Regions from separate parts of the Paenibacillus sp. FSL K6-2862 genome, predicted to be linked through region 2. Evidence: predicted binding sites of a transcription regulator. Region 2 holds the regulator's gene; the other holds the start of a gene.
What was found. The regulator Rex, encoded in region 2, represses fermentation and respiration genes when NADH is low (regulators of the CRP and FNR family bind a similar motif). The targets are predictions, from matches to a motif close to TTGTGAAATATTTCACAA.
Positions count from the first base shown of each region.

Region 1: the regulator Rex is predicted to act here: its motif matches at 1,342-1,359, upstream of pflB (formate C-acetyltransferase).

Region 1 is NZ_JBBOSN010000001.1:4,545,579-4,552,714, forward strand. It holds gene pflB (formate C-acetyltransferase) at 1-1,257, opposite strand, end outside; gene adhE (bifunctional acetaldehyde-CoA/alcohol dehydrogenase) at 1,810-4,422, opposite strand; gene MHB82_RS20525 (Crp/Fnr family transcriptional regulator) at 4,858-5,574, shown strand; gene MHB82_RS20530 (hypothetical protein) at 5,679-6,389, opposite strand; gene MHB82_RS20535 (hypothetical protein) at 6,573-7,136, opposite strand, start outside.
Region 2 is NZ_JBBOSN010000001.1:4,365,446-4,374,796, forward strand. It holds gene MHB82_RS19560 (AAA family ATPase) at 1-1,112, opposite strand, end outside; gene MHB82_RS19565 (hypothetical protein) at 1,105-1,632, opposite strand; gene MHB82_RS19570 (hypothetical protein) at 1,930-2,460, opposite strand; gene MHB82_RS19575 (amidohydrolase) at 2,506-3,810, opposite strand; gene MHB82_RS19580 (redox-sensing transcriptional repressor Rex) at 3,797-4,450, opposite strand; gene dinG (ATP-dependent DNA helicase DinG) at 4,639-7,509, opposite strand; gene MHB82_RS19590 (tetratricopeptide repeat protein) at 7,670-8,347, opposite strand; gene panD (aspartate 1-decarboxylase) at 8,389-8,772, opposite strand; gene panC (pantoate--beta-alanine ligase) at 8,765-9,351, opposite strand, start outside.

The DNA.
Region 1 (7,136 bases), 180 kb from region 2:
CGATACGCAGCAGGCAATCCCGTAATCGTCTCCGTAGATTGGACGCATCAGATCATCATTTTCATATTGGATGGAGCTGGTTTCAATGGACACTTTGCTGCAATACTCTTTGAATGCCTCCGGAAGTTTCGTAGACCAGAGTACGGTCAGGTTTGGTTCCGGTGCTGGTCCCAGATTGTGCAGCGTGTGCAGGAAACGGAAGCTGTTTTTCGTTACGCGTGTTTCCCCGTTCACGGACATCCCCCCGATGGACTCGGTTACCCATGTCGGGTCACCGCTGAAGAGCTCGTTGTAGTCCGGTGTACGCAGGAATTTGACGATCCGTAATTTCATGACAAAATGGTCAACCAGTTCCTGAGCCTGTTCTTCGGTCAGGAGGCCTTCCTGCAGATCACGTTCAATGTAGATATCCAGGAATGAAGATACACGTCCAAGGGACATCGCAGCACCGTTTTGCTCTTTAATCGCAGCCAGGTAACCGAAGTACAGCCATTGGAACGCTTCTTTCGCTGTGGTAGCCGGCAGGGAAATATCGAAGCCATGCATTTCGCCCAACTGCTTCAATTCCTGCAGAGCCCGGATTTGTTCGGATAACTCTTCACGCAGACGGATGACATCTTCGTCAATGACATCCACTTCAAGAGCGTTCAGCTCTCCTTTTTTGGCGCGGATCAGGAAGTCCACACCGTACAGAGCAACCCGGCGGTAGTCGCCAATGATCCGGCCGCGGCCGTAAGCATCAGGCAGACCCGTAATGATGCCGGCTTTGCGCGCTGCGCGCATCTCGGATGTATATGCATCGAATACACCCTGATTATGTGTTTTGCGAATATTAGTAAATATATCAATGACTTCTTGAGGCATTTCGAAGCCGTAAGCCTGACATGCATCAATCATCATGCGAATTCCGCCTGTTGGCTGAATGGAACGTTTGAATGGAGCATCCGTTTGCACACCGACGATCTGTTCTTTCGTTTGGTCCAAATACCCTGGTTGGTGAGACACGATCGTTCCCGGAGTGTTTACGTCCACATCCAGTACACCGCCGTTATCCCGCTCTTTTTTGGTCAGATCGGATACGATGTCCCACAGGTCTTTGGTGTTCTGTGTCGCTCCTGCGAGAAATGCTTCATCCCCGTAATACGGAGACAGGTTGTGTGCCAGAAAATCATTCACATCCACGGATTTGGTCCATGTGCCTTTCGTAAAGTTTCTCCAGCCTGTTTGTTGTTTTACGTCTTTTTCGATCACCGACATAGTAATCCCTCCACAAATTTGGATTTCCGGACACATGACAGGGTGCAAGCAAAATCGTCTCATCTGTGCCCAGAGCCGCGATTAATGTGAACTTTTTCACATATCAGCCGGAACACGTTCTCTCTACATGGGAACCGGAACCGCGGGATGGATGTTTTTCTTACATTTTCAGTATACGTCTTGCGGGTTTCACCATCTGTGATTTTTATCACAAAGTTAGTGAACTTCCTCACTCCACCACTGCAGGATCAGGGTGAACCCCATAATTATTCACACTTAGCCACTGCGCAGCCAGAACAACTTCCGATCGCTGTTATCACTGGATTTTTTTCATTTCTTATTCTAATTGGGAAAATCCATTGATAAAGGCGAGCGCTTCGCTTCTTCAGTTTTTTCTGTCCTCTCCGTTATTGTGTGAATACCAAACCGTTCAACGGATTCCCAACGGATTCCGTCATCGACAAAAAGACGGCAATCGGGGCTCCCCTCCCGGGGAACCCTGAACCTATTGCCTTAACCTTAAACTCGTTGATTGCTACTTTACGATACTGTTTATTCAAACCGTCCGTAGAAGGCATTGCGGTAAACGTCTGCCAGTTCAGTCACCAGCGGCAGTTTCGGATTAGCGGTTGTACATTGGTCTTCGAAAGCACGATCGGCCAGGTAATCTACATGAGCTTCAAAGTCCTTGGCATCAAATCCGATTTCCTGGAACGATTCCTCAATACCGAGTGTTTTGTTCAGTTTGCGGATTGCATTGATGAGGCTGTTCACCCCTTCTTCTGTAGTACGTGCAGGCAATCCCAGAATTCGGGCAATTTCCGCATACCGCTCATCTGCCACAAAGTGCGAATATTTCGGGAATGATGCAAATTTGGTCGGTTTTTTCGCGTTATAACGAATGACGTGCGGCATCAGGATTGCATTGGTACGTCCATGTGCAGTGTGATACTGTCCGCCCCATTTATGCGCCAAGCTGTGGTTAATCCCCAGGAACGCGTTAGCAAAAGCCATACCGGCAATTGTCGAAGCATTATGCATTTTCTCCCGTGCCAGTTTATCCCCTTGCAGTGCCGATTGCTCCAGGTATTGGAATACCAGCTGGATGGCTTTGATCGCCAGACCATCGGTGTAATCATTTGCCATAACCGATACATACGCTTCGATGGCATGTGTCAGTACGTCCATACCTGTATCTGCAACGGCTGTTTTTGGCAGTGAATATACGAATTCAGGGTCTACGATGGCTACATCCGGTGTAAGCTCATAGTCAGCCAGTGGATATTTGGTGTTGCCCAAATTCTTATCTGTGATTACGGCAAACGATGTTACTTCCGATCCTGTACCCGAAGTTGTCGGAATCGCTACGAATTTTGCTTTTGATCCAAGGCGTGGGTATTTGTAGATCCGTTTACGGATATCCATGAATTTTTGCTTCAGATCGTTGAAGTCCGTGTCCGGATATTCATAAAACAACCACATGGCTTTGGCAGCGTCCATTGGTGATCCACCACCAAGAGCGATAATGCAGTCAGGCTGGAAGCGGCGCATCATTTCCGTACCACGGTCTACCGTTGTGGTTGATGGATCGGGCTCTACATCCGAGAATACTTCGATTGCTACCGGCATTTGGCGTTGACGCAGGTAATGCTCCACTTTTTCCACATAACCCAGTTTGACCATCATGGCATCCGTAACGATGGCTACGCGAGTAATATCAGGCATTTTGGCCAGATACTGCGTTGCTCCTTTTTCGAAGTACACTTTGTTCGGCACTTTGAACCATTGCATATTCACGGTACGGCGAGCCACCCTTTTTACGTTGATTAAGTTGACGGCAGTGACATTCGATGAGGTCGAGTTACGACCATATGAACCGCATCCCAGGGTCAATGACGGCATGTTGGTATTGTAGATGTCCCCAATGGCGCCGTGTGTGGATGGCGAATTCACGATAATCCGTCCCGTTTGCAGACGATCCGCGAATTTGCTTATAACTTCTTCATTATTCGAGTGAATAACGGAGGAGTGACCCATGCCGCCAAAAGCAACTACTTCTGCAGCACGCTCAATCCCTTCAGCTGCCGTTTTTACTTTGTAACAAGCGAGTACCGGACTTAATTTCTCTGCAGACAGCGGGAATTTAGTGCCGACGCCTTCAATCTCTGCTACAAGAATTTTGGTGCCAGCCGGAACCTCGATACCACACATTTGCGCAATGGTTACTGCCGATTGACCGACAATCGCCGGGTTAACCGCACATTTCTCCGCATTGATGGCACCTGCTGTCAATTTCGCAGCTTCATCCTTGTTGACGAAATAACAACCGTTCGCAATCATTTTCTTTTTCACCTGATCGAAGATCGGTTCTTCGATGATGACCGCTTGCTCGGATGCGCAGATCATACCGTTGTCGAATGACTTGGACAAGATCAGATCCGTTACAGCCTGATTGATATCTGCTGTTTTCTCGATAAAGCAAGGTACGTTCCCTGGTCCAACGCCGAGTGCCGGTTTACCACAGCTGTACGCTGCGCGTACCATGCCTGATCCACCTGTCGCCAGAATGAGCGCCACATCGTTATGATTCATCAGTGCATTCGTGCGGTCCATGGAAGGATCATCAATCCACTGGATACAGTCGGCCGGAGCACCATGCTTCACCGCAGCTTCGAGCAGAATTTTGGCGGCTTCGCGGCTGCAGTTCTGAGCGGAAGGGTGGAAACCAAAGATGATCGGGTTACGTGTTTTGATGGAAATCAGCGCTTTGAACATCGTGGTGGATGTCGGATTGGTCACCGGGGTAATACCCATGATAATGCCGACAGGCTCCGCTATTTTCTGGAAGCTTTCATACTCGTTATCTTCAATAACACCTACGGTTTTGTCATATTTGATACTGTGGTATACATATTCTGTTGCAAAGATATTTTTGGTGATTTTATCCTCATACACTCCGCGGCCGGTTTCTTCCACCGCCATTTTGGCAAGCATCATGTGTTTGTCCAGGCCTGCCAGTGCCATGGCTTGCACAATGCGGTCAATCTGTTTTTGATCCATGGACATGAATGCTGCGTGTGCTTTATTCGCTTTGTCAATTAACGTTTGAATATACTGACCTGCTGTCGGTTCTTTTGTTGGGGCGACTTCGTTCTTTACAGCCATCTCCCTCATCCTCCTAAAGGTTCGTATTGTTTTTTGGTTTGTCTCTCTTCTTTACGTACACATCGTAACATGTCGAAAAGGTTAATTATGTGATTATTTTCACAAAGTATAACAAATTTAATTTAAGTTTTTTGAGTTCCTTCCACTGGTCATTTTCACTTCCTATTTAAACTATATAGCTGTTAAATGCAGCCTTCCCTCTCCAAAGTGAATTTAATCACAATGTTTGAAATTTCGCCATTTTTGCCCCCTTTCCATGCCCCTCAAACGGTAAGATTAGGTATATACTGAACTTAAAAATTGAACCACCGCAATTTGTACCGTCCTCCCCGGCGGAGATGACCTAATCAGGACGGTAACTGTTGCGGCGAACCACGGAGTGCGGACTGCATGATTGTAATCCCCCTCCGGTGGATACAAAGGGGAGATAGACTTATGAGAGAACAACTGAGTGTCATGGAAAAACGCGGCAATACCAACTGTTTCTCGGAAGTGAATTTCAATCATCTGCTCGTAACCATGAAAGACCGTACCTTTCCTGAAGGGACCCACCTGTATTGGGAAGGTGATGTGTCCGACAAACTTTATTATATGAAAAGGGGCCGTGCACAGATCACGAAATCAACGGATGAAGGCAAAGAGCTTATCATGTACATGTACCAGTCCGGTGATATGATTGGTCAGGCAGATCCGTTCTTCGGTTCCAAGCATACGTTCTCGGCCGAAGTGCTGGAAGACAGTGAAATCGGTGTACTGGAGCACAAAGACCTGGAGATGCTGATCTGTCAGCATTGTGACTTCGCCATTGATTTTATGAAGTGGATGGGCATTCATCACCGCTTAACTCAAACCAAATTCCGTGACCTCATGTTATACGGCAAACCTGGTGCGCTCTGTTCCACCTTGATCCGGTTGTCCAATTCTTATGGGGAGCCTCACGGCGATCACGTGATTATTCATAAAAAAATTACCCACACGGATCTGTCCAACATGATTGGAGCTACCCGCGAAAGTGTGAACCGGATGCTTAGCGATCTGCGCAAAAAAGATGCTATTGAATATGATAACGGCATGATTGTTATCAAGGACCTGAAGATGCTCCAAGGCATCTGCCATTGTGAATTATGTCCCAATGAAATCTGCCGTATCTAAGCATTAAGTGCTTGGAGTCATCACCTTTCAGTAATGAGCTTAATCTATAAGTGACATGAAAAAAGCCCGTCCTCCTGCAGAGGTCCGGGCTTTTATAATTATGTTTAAGATGCCGTTAACTGTAATTTAACCGCATCCCGTGGATTCAACTTCATATCCAAACCGTTTTCCATCAGTTCCTTGTCATTCACCATGATCACCCAACGCTGATTCATGCGTGGAACGACATTTTCAACCGAAACGACGTATTTGTTATTTTCCGACATTCTGACGATGCCGCTGGACTTAAGCACATCCCGAACCGTGCACTCCTGGATATAGACACCCGCATATTGACGATTAAGGTCTGGCATAATATTGCCGCCGCTGATCTTGAGCAGGGTTGTCTGATATGCAACACCTTCTCCTTTACTGTCGGCGGCTTTTACGTAAATGATCACTTCATCTTTGGCATGAAGCTCCATGCCCCAATTTTCCGGATCAATATCCTTGCCGTTTAGCTTAACTGCCCAGCTTAGCGAGGAATCAAGTGAAACTTCCCCTACGGATTGAATCCGCTTGCCGTCGGCCGTAAAATCAACCAGACCACTGTTCAATAGTGCCTTCTTTAGCGTGAGTCCTTCACTAAAATCCCTCTTGATCGACTTCGTTGCATCAGGCAAAAAAGTGCTTCCATCGACAGCAACGGTAATGGTATTGGAAGTATCGGTCTCCTTGACCACCGGCTGTTCAGAAGGCTGTGTCTCTGTACATCCGGCTAGAATTGCCATGATAAGCAAACATAAACCGATGTAACCGGGGAACTTCTTCATCATGTCGGTAACACCACCCTGCGTAAAATCTTCACCCTGTTGTCCATAACCTCTATTATGGCACAATATTCATTCAAAAAAAGTGTCAATGCCGTTACTTTTCTTCCATATTCCTTCCTGCAGCACAAAGAGCCCGCATGCGGGCTCCTTCGTTTGGATCGTTCAACCCTTATATTTATTTACCCTCTATTGAACACAAGCCTGCATATAAGTCCGGCCCCCGTCCCCATTTTTCAGGTACGGATTAAGCCCATGGAACTGTTCCTCCGACACATAAACTCCTGTCAAAAGTCGCCCTTCGAGCAGCTCTCCATCCATCTGTACACAGAATGTAGGAGCTGTTACGTATTCCTGATACAGCCGGATCTGACTGTACGGATGGTGAATTTTGAAGAGCTTGCCCTGCTCATGCAGGGGACGTTCTGAGAAGTATGTCGGTACAATGTACCGGGCGATGACATCCAGCTCTTCTGTGGTATAAAAAGCTTCATCACCAAGCCAGGGTGCCAGCAGCCTGATTTTTTCATATTGAGACCATACAATGGCTTGAATTAGCATTTCGGGCTTCACATATCTTCGTTTCCCCGCAGCTCCAATAAGCTGACCACGTGGAAAATCATCATCCAGCTTATCCTGCACAGATCCCGGGTATCTTAACTCACAACCAATGCATTTCCAGCCTGACGATGTCTGAATCCACTTTTGCAGGACGACCGGAGCCACTTCCTGCCCAGTGCTGTTTCCGAGTGG
Region 2 (9,351 bases):
TTGTGACGCACATAACCGAGTGCCTGTCCACGCGGGCTGAGAGCAACCTGGCTAACGCTGCCAGGACGTACGAGCTCTGCCATGATGGCATGTCCCAATTCATGAATGGCTACCCGTTTTTTCTCTTCGACACTGGATTCACGATCTGTCTTCTCACCCATCATGACTTTATCAATCGCCAGAGACAAGTGGCGCTGTTCAATGTTGAGCAGTCCATCTCTCATGGCGTAGATTGCTGCTTCATTCATGACACTTTCCAGCTGGGCACCTGAGAAGCCGTAGGATTCCTCTGCTGTTTTCTCCAGGCTTACCCCTTCCATAAGAGGTTTATTTACCGCATGGAGCTCTAAAATATGTTTTCTGCCCTTCTTGTCAGGCAGGTCCACCTGGATATGACGGTCAAAACGTCCCGGACGAGTTAAGGCGCTGTCCAGCATTTCCTTACGGTTTGTTGCCGCAATTACGAGAATGCGAGGTGTATCGGATGTATAAATTCCGTCCATTTCCGTCAAAAGCTGATTGAGCGTCTGGTCATACTCACGCTGTTGACCGCCTTCACGTTTACCACCAATAACATCAATCTCATCGATAAAGATAATGGCGTTCTCTTTGTTTTCTTTGGCTGCACGTGTTCTAGCATCACGAAACAAATCACGGATTCTTCCTGCACCTACGCCGACGTACATTTCTACAAACTCACTGCCTGAAGCGGCAACGAATACGGAATCTGTATAATGTGCAGCTGCTTTGGCCATCAGGGTTTTCCCTGTTCCCGGAGGGCCCGTAAGCAGGATACCCTTCAATGGACGAATACCGAACTTCTGAATTTCTTCATGTTTGATGAGAAAATCAAGAGCTTCCCGCAGCTCCTGCTTGGCACTATCCTGGCCGCCAATTTCCTCAAACGTCAGTTTGGATGGTCCTTTTTTCTTGCGCTTACGTTCCTGACCCGCTCCAACCGTAATGCCTCCACGCATCTGCATCATAAGCAGCAATCCGCCCACAACCGCTGCTGCGATCAGAATTGGAAAGATATTCACACCAATAAAAGCAAGAAAGATAATCAACACGGGGACAAAACCAATGGCAACTTCCTTCGTCCATTTAGGCATTAGGCCACACTCCTATCTGGCCGGGTACACGCGGCAGAATAATAAACTTGCTGGCATCTCCGTCTCTAAGACTTACATATACGTTATTGTCATCCATGGCTGTATTCACTTGAATACCATTGGTCGCCATCTTGGATAATGTTGGTGTTATTTCGGTATACTGCTTGTTCTCCATCGCCTGAGCAACGGTAAACATCGCATCGCCCCACCAGTTCTCCAGGGCTTCGTTCGAATGATCAACGACATCAAGTTTCAATGAGCGAGAGCCGATCAGGGTCTGTCCTTCTTTCTGAATATATTGAACCAATCTGCCCAAATCTACATTTGGCTGCAAATCAAGTTTCAATTGTACATCATTGCGGTTAATAGTTAACTGAACATCATTAACCCCTTCATACTGGGTTACCATTTTTTCAATCGGATTCTGCATGGCCACCTGACGATACACAAACCAACCTCCAAACAACACAACGGCTGAAATGACGGCAGTTAAAGCAATAGGCAATACTTTTAACTTCAAGTGAGTTTCCCCTCCCAAATTTTTGGCCCATCCCTATAGCTTATAGGCATAATATGAATTGTGTACGAATGACCTGTGATGTGCCCAACAGGTTTTATTCCTGTTTGATGTAACCTTGAATACATATTTGAGTATATCACATCGTATATACAATTTCGAAGGCGAAAATATGAATAAATTATTAATTTTAACTATTCAAATCCAGAATATTTTTCGAGATACGCCAAAAAACCGGATCAGGCGGGGTTCCGTCTGCCGGTTCTTTGAAGATTTTACCTAAAAATCTCTGAATATATGTTAACTGTTTGGAATCGTATAGACCAAGTCAACCTGTTCTCCATTGCTGAAGCGATAGAATCGATAATAGTTGTGCGTATCATCATTGTAATAAACTTGCCATACATAGACGCCATTGACGACTCCAGGCATAATTCGTTTGATCTCTCCGCCCGGTACGTCAGAGCTGAATCGATTGCGGACTTGTGCTTCCGATAACCCGTTCTGCAACAATTCACTGTGCACAGCATTACTTCCTGTGACCGGTTTATTGCTTGCATCAAATTTCACCCAGACAGCGATGTCCTGATTATCTTTATTTTTGGCCATCATCGTCCAGTAAATGTTATCTTCGCCTTCCTTTTGACCCCAAACGTATTTTCGAAGATCCTCATAAGAAGTTATCCCGAGCTGCTCCTGTGCCGCTTGAATAGCTAGCGCTTCTTCGTTGCGCTGGTCCTGGGTAATATAGACATAGAAGCGCTGTAATCCAAACAAAATCAAAACCAGGATGAGCAGCGAGATCCAGATCCATTTCTTTTTTCTTTTCAAAAGCCGAACTTCCTTTCCCCTTATGACGCTGCTGCTATTCTGAAATTAACGGGCGAGCAGTCCGTCAAATGCAAGTTGAGACTCGCGCAGAATGCGCTCTTCATCCATAGTAAGACATTCACCATGTTTCACCAGCTGTTTGCCGTCAACCCATACATGCTCCACATCCTTGGCTGAAGCCGAGTAAATGGTATGAGAAATCAGATCCGTGTGCGGATAGAAGTGTGCTTGTTCAATATTTAGTGCAATGAAATCAGCCTTCATGCCTACTTGGAGTGCTCCCGTATTGTTCAGGAAGATGGATTTGGCACCATATCCCGTTCCGAGCAGCAGCGCTTCCCCCGCTGGTACCGCTGTTGGGTCACCGGATACGCCCTTATGAATCAAAGCAGCCAGTCTCATCTCTTCAAACATATCCAGGTTGTTGTTGCTTGCAGGTCCGTCTGTTCCCAGAGATACGGTTACTCCAGCTTTCAGCAGATCCGGAACTCGCGCAACACCCGAAGCAAGCTTCAGGTTGCTTCCCGGATTGTGAGAGACCGCTACATCATGGCGTGCCAGAATTTCAATCTCCTCATCATTCAAATGTACAGCGTGAGCTACGAGAGAAGGACGAGAGAAGAAACCGAGCTTTTCCAAATGTGCTACTGGACGCAGACCATAATCCGTTACATTCTGTTCGACTTCGCGAAGGGTTTCCGACATATGGGTGTGCAGCGGCAGATCCAAATCATGTGCAACCTGTACCAGCTTCTCTATGTAATCCGGAGGGCAAGTATACGGCGCATGCGGTGAGATGATCGTCGTAATTCGACCACCAGCCTGTCCGTTCCACTCGCGTGCAAACGCAGCCGATTCCTGCAGTTTGCGCATTTGCTCTTCTTCAGAACAGAGACCAATGACACCACGTGCCAATGCGGCACGAATACCGGATTGTTCAACCACTTTTGCCACCTGATCCATATGATCATACATATCCAGGAATGCCGTTGTTCCGCCTTTCAGCATTTCTAATACAGAAAGGGAGGTACCCCAATACACGTCCTCAGACGTCATTTTAGCCTCCATAGGCCACATTTTCTCCTGAAGCCATACTTGCAGGGCCAGATCGTCCCCGTGACCTCTCAGAAGCGACATGGCTGCGTGACCATGCGTATTGATCAGACCCGGCAAAAAGACCAGTCCTTTGCCATCAACCTTCGGCAGGTTCTCATCTCCATCTTGCAGTGTCTCACCAATATGCACAATCTTGTCGTCTTCAACGACCATATATCCTTGAACTACAGTCCATTCCGTACCACTATTTACAGCAAATTTGCCGTTATGAATTACCCATCTATTTGTCGTCATCTTCCTCGTCGTCCTTTCCGTTCTCCAGATAATAAGCCAGGCTAAGCAGATCCGTTGTAAAATCAGCATGATGAATACGGACGTGCGGTGGTGTTTTCAAGATGGTTGGTGCAAAGTTCAGAATCGCTTCAATGCCGGATTCCACGAGCTGATCGGCTACGTTCTGAGCTTCGGTATCCGGAACGGTAATGATGCCAATACGAATATTATCTTTTTTGACCGAATCCGTTAGTTCATTCATGGGCTGTACCTTCAAGCTGTTAATCTGACTGCCGATCTTAGGGCCGTATGCATCGAAAACAGCAACAATTTTCATGTTGTCTTTCAGATAGGCATTGTAATTGGATAATGCATGTCCCAAGTTACCCGCCCCGACCAGAGCAACATTGATTTGCTGATCAATTTTCAAGATATGACGGATTTTTTCGATTAGATACGATACGTCATATCCAATGCCTTTGCGACCGAAGTCCCCAAAGTATGCAAGGTCTTTGCGAATCTGGGCAGGATTAAGATCCAGGCGTAGTCCCAGTTCCTGTGATGACACCGTGCCTACCTCACGTTGATGCAGTTCACTCAAATAACGTAAGTAAACAGGCAATCTGCGTACCACAGCTTCCGAAATTTTATCTGATTTCATTACATTGCTCCCCCTTACCAAGGCCACGATAGATAAATAAAAATGTAGCATCCCGCATAACCGTTTTCGTCTCCGAATGAAATTATGCAAGATGCCTTATGAAATATAAAGTTAAAAGTGCTTCAAGAATGAATCACACTCTAATAAAGTTTACAGCGAGAAGCCCTTATTACGCAACGACGTCATACTTAATTCGCCGTAGTTTCATCCTGTGCTGGTGTTTCCAACCACTCGCTAATCCGTGGAACCATCTGTTCAGTCAGCATATGTTCCATTTTGGGACCGGGTAATGAATATAGGAAATACTTTCCGTAATAAGACTCAATCACCCGCGTATCGTAAACGATGACAATGCCCCGATCCTTGGCTGTACGAACAAGTCTGCCGAATCCCTGCTTGAAACGGATGACAGCCTGTGGAACAGACAGCTTCATAAACGGATTCTTTTTCTGCTCCTGCAGCAGTTCACTCTTCGCCTCGACAAGCGGATGGTTCGGCGGCTGGAAGGGCAATCTCACAATGGCCAGACAGGTTAGCGCCTCGCCAGGGATATCCACCCCTTCCCAGAAACTGCTGGTGCCCAGCAGAACGGTTGCTTTTGCATCCTGGAACCTGCGGGTTAACTTGGAACGACTGCCACTATCAACGCCTTGACCCAGCAGCGAAATATCGTTACCCGACAGTGCTTCTTTTAATGGGTCATATACCTGGCGCAGCATTCGGTATGAAGTAAAGAGCACCATCATACGGCCCCTTGTCGCAATAGCCGTTTCGGCCAGAGATCTTACGAGCATGTCGACAAAGTGAGCATCCCCCACGCTGCCTTTTACACTTGGGAAATCACGAGGGATGACCAGCAAAGCTTGGTCCCTATACCGGAATGGCGACGGCAGCATGGACGTCAGCAAACGGTTATTATCGGCTGCCTCCTGCAAGCCAAGCTGTTCAATCATGAACTGGAATGACTTATCGACCGAGAGCGTAGCGGAAGTTAGGACAACGCTTTTCTTTTTATCGAAGAACATGTCCTTCAACTGCGCACTGACATCGACAGGAACGGCATAGAGCTGCAGTGATTTGCTGCGGAATTGGCCGCTTGCCTCCATCCAGTATACCGTTTTGGCATCATCCATTCGCATGAAGAAACGAAGGTTTTCTTTGAGCGTTGCCAAATCCTTAAGCAGACCTGTAATGTCCGTGATCAAGCTATCCGATTGATAGTCGTCCTGGTCTTCTTTGACTTCAAGAAGCAGCTTGTCTCCCTTACGGATCAAGTCCCCCAGTGTGACATAAATCTGGTTTTCGTAATCCTGGAGCTCCTGCCACTTCGCCGGTTTCATTGAAGGCTTCAGTCTGAGGGAAAATTGCCCCGTTTCTCCCGGAGAAGCATCACTCCGCTCAGGCAGCAGGCTAAACAAGGCATCGCTCAAACGATCCCACATCTCTTTGACTTCAACAGCAAGCGGGAACATCTGGTCAATGACTGAGCCCCACTGCACCGAATTCTCATGACCCGCCAGTTGTGTACGCAGCATGGGAAGCTGACCGTTCCGACTATCCTTAAACAATCGGGTCAGGGTATGAACCAACGTGAAATATTTCATGTGTAGACCCAAGTGCTTACCCGCCACATCCTCGAGATGATGAGCCTCGTCAATGACAAGACTATCGTAAGCAGGGAGCAGCTGATGAGCTGCTTTTACATCCGTAAACAGTTTGGAATGATTCGTAATGACGATATCGGACAATCCTGCTTCATGCTTCGCCCGGTGGTAGAAGCACTTCCTGAACCACGGACAGGAACGTCCCAGACAGGATTCCGATTCACTCTGTACAGTTTCCCAAAAGTCCCCACCGCGCGCACTGAGGTTCAGCTCCTCGTCATCTCCAGTCTCTGTCTGGGTGAGCCACACAATCATCTGAGCCGCTGTAAAATAATCTTCTTTCGGAGTAGCAAACTCACGTTTGTTGATCTTGTGCTCAAACTTCCGCAGACACAGATAGTGTCCCCGACCTTTGAACACGGCAGCCTTAAACGGAAAAGGAACCACTTTGGTCAGCAGCGGGATATCACGCTCCCGAAGCTGTTCCTGCAGGTTGATTGTATGGGTGCTAACCATTACCTTTCGTTCCTGCTTCACACTTTCATATATCGCCGGCAGCAAGTACCCCAGGGATTTCCCTGTACCTGTACCTGCTTCAATTAACAAATGCTTTTCTTCGTCCAGCGCCTGCCTTACACTGCTGAACATCTGTGTCTGTGCCTCGCGTTCTTCATAGTGATCCAGTGTATCCTGCAGATTGGCCCGGACCTGATCCATATACTGCTCAAAGCTTACACCTTCAAGCGGATTACCTTCGCGTTCATCGCGTGGAGCACCGATCTCGGTCCAGTCACTCACATTCAAGGCCAATTGGCGGTAATACGTATGTCCATCCAGATCCTGTATAGGCTCTGCTTCCTTCTCACTGCGCATGCCGTCGAAGAACCAGCCCAGATCACTGTCCTCAGGTGCAAACAAGTCGCTGAGACGCTGTATCGTAATCAATGGCAGTTGACGCAGTTCATCCAAACACTTCAGGAGCACATAGGCTGTTGCCAAGGCGTCACTGTCTGCCTGATGAGGACGGTCATGCTGGAATCCGAATTCTGAAGATACATACCCCAATTGATAAGAACCAAGTGAAGGAAATGAAATTTTGAGAAAATCAATGGTATCCAGAATACGTCCGGTGAACGGCAAGTAGCCGCATCGGTCAAGTGCATTCTGAAGGAAATGAAAATCAAAAGCCACGTTGTGTCCCACAAGGACAACATCGTCTAGCAGCGGAACCATCTCCATCATCATCTCTTCGAGTGAAGGAGCGTTCGCCACATCTTCGTCAGTAATCCCGGTTAATCCCGTAATAAACGGAGGAATAGGCACACCAGGGTTTACATAAGAACTATATATTTGAGTTATGCTGTAGTCATGATCTATGATGGCAAGTCCGGCTTGTATAATCTCACCATCGGACTGCGTGCCGGTTGTTTCGAAATCCAATACGGCAAATTTCATTGCAATGTACAAGTCCCTTCCATTCCAGTCTATGTTACAGCATAGCAAAAAAACGGGCATTTGAAAATTAACTGACAAAAAAGGCGGTGTTCCCTCCATGGTCTTAAAGGAGAAAACACCGTCTTGATGCTGCTGCTCTGCACTTGAAGTTCAAGTACAGTCAGCTTATTCCATATTGCAGTTGTCCGCTGTTCAGCCTGCAGGCTTCCATATTATACAACGGTTCGGTCAACGTCGGGTCATGCTGGAGTGCCTGAGCAAACAAGGAACATGCTCCTTTGGGATTCGCCATCTTCGCTTCGAGGCAGCCCAGCGCATTGCAGGCTAGCCCCTTCAGCCTCGGAGAACCATTCAGGTGCACAATGAGCCGCAAATGACTTCCCGCTTCTGCGGTTTGATTGAGGTTCATATGCGCAAGTCCCAGATAGTACCGAGTCAGTGCACTATCCGGATATTCGGCAATAATTTGTGAGAACTGCACAATCGCCTGTGGATACATCTGTAACTTGAAGTATCCCTGACCGCGACTAAATGATTCCAAATGGATTTCAGGCAGAGCAGTGACCGCTTCCTGTTCCGGTTGGAGTGCCACCGGCTGTTCTAAATCCCTGACCTGACTCATCTTCTCCTCAAACATCAGCCACTCATCAATCATCCCGTCACTCATCCGCTTCAGCAAGTTCCACTTTTGCAGCAGTTCCTGTTTGTTCAGACCTTCAGCGGAAGGGTAGCGCTTGATAATTTCATCTAACATGTCGTTCATTTCGGCGAAAACATGCTGGAACATCGATGCATCCCCACCCTTGAAAAAATGGATTAGTGCGTGACCTGTACTCATTTTTTGCAAGGTGGACCGATTTCATTCCCCTTACCAGTGGATTACATAATTGTCGCGTGCACTTCCTGCTTCATGGTCTGCACAGGTTTGTTTTGACCGTCTACAAAGACCACAGTAGGTTTGTGCGTATTCGCTTCTTCCTGAGACATCATTGCATATGAAATGATAATAACCGTGTCTCCTGGCTGCACAAGACGTGCAGCTGCACCATTCAGACAGATTACTCCGCTGCCTCGTGGTCCGGGAATTACATAGGTCTCGAGCCGTGCACCATTGTTGTTGTTTACAATTTGTACTTTTTCATTTTCCATCAGATCAGACGTTTCCATCAGATCTTCATCAATGGTAATGCTCCCCACATAATTCAGGTTGGCTTCCGTAACGGTGGCACGGTGAATTTTGGATTTCATCAATGTTCTAAACATGGGACAGTACCTCCGCTGTTTGCAATCTTGTATTATCAATCAGTCTCGTTTTGCCAAATTTCACAGCCAGCGCAATCAGGATATCATCTCGTCCATGCACTTTTTCCTGATCAGCAAGCGGCTCCAGACTCGGAAAAGCCTGAATCTCGGCATAATCAATAACAGCACGGGGCGAACGCCCGATGTTCTCACAGAGAATACGTCGTATATCCGCAGCAGTCGTGTCAGCACTTGTATCCACTGCTTCTTGAGCCGCACGCAGGGCCTTGGACAAGACCAGAGCTTCCAGGCGATCTTCAGCACTCAAATAGACATTACGCGAACTAAGTGCCAAGCCATCCTGCTCCCGTACAATCGGACATGGAACAATCTCAACAGGCATATTCAGATCATTGACCATTTGCTGGATGACTGCTACCTGCTGTGCGTCTTTCATTCCGAAAAATGCTCGCTGTGGCTGCACAATGTTAAACAGCTTCGATACCACTGTTGTTACTCCGTCAAAGTGTCCTGGACGGGAAGCCCCGCACAGCCGGTCAGTCAAACTCGACACCGATACTGTGGTTTGTGTCTGCTGTG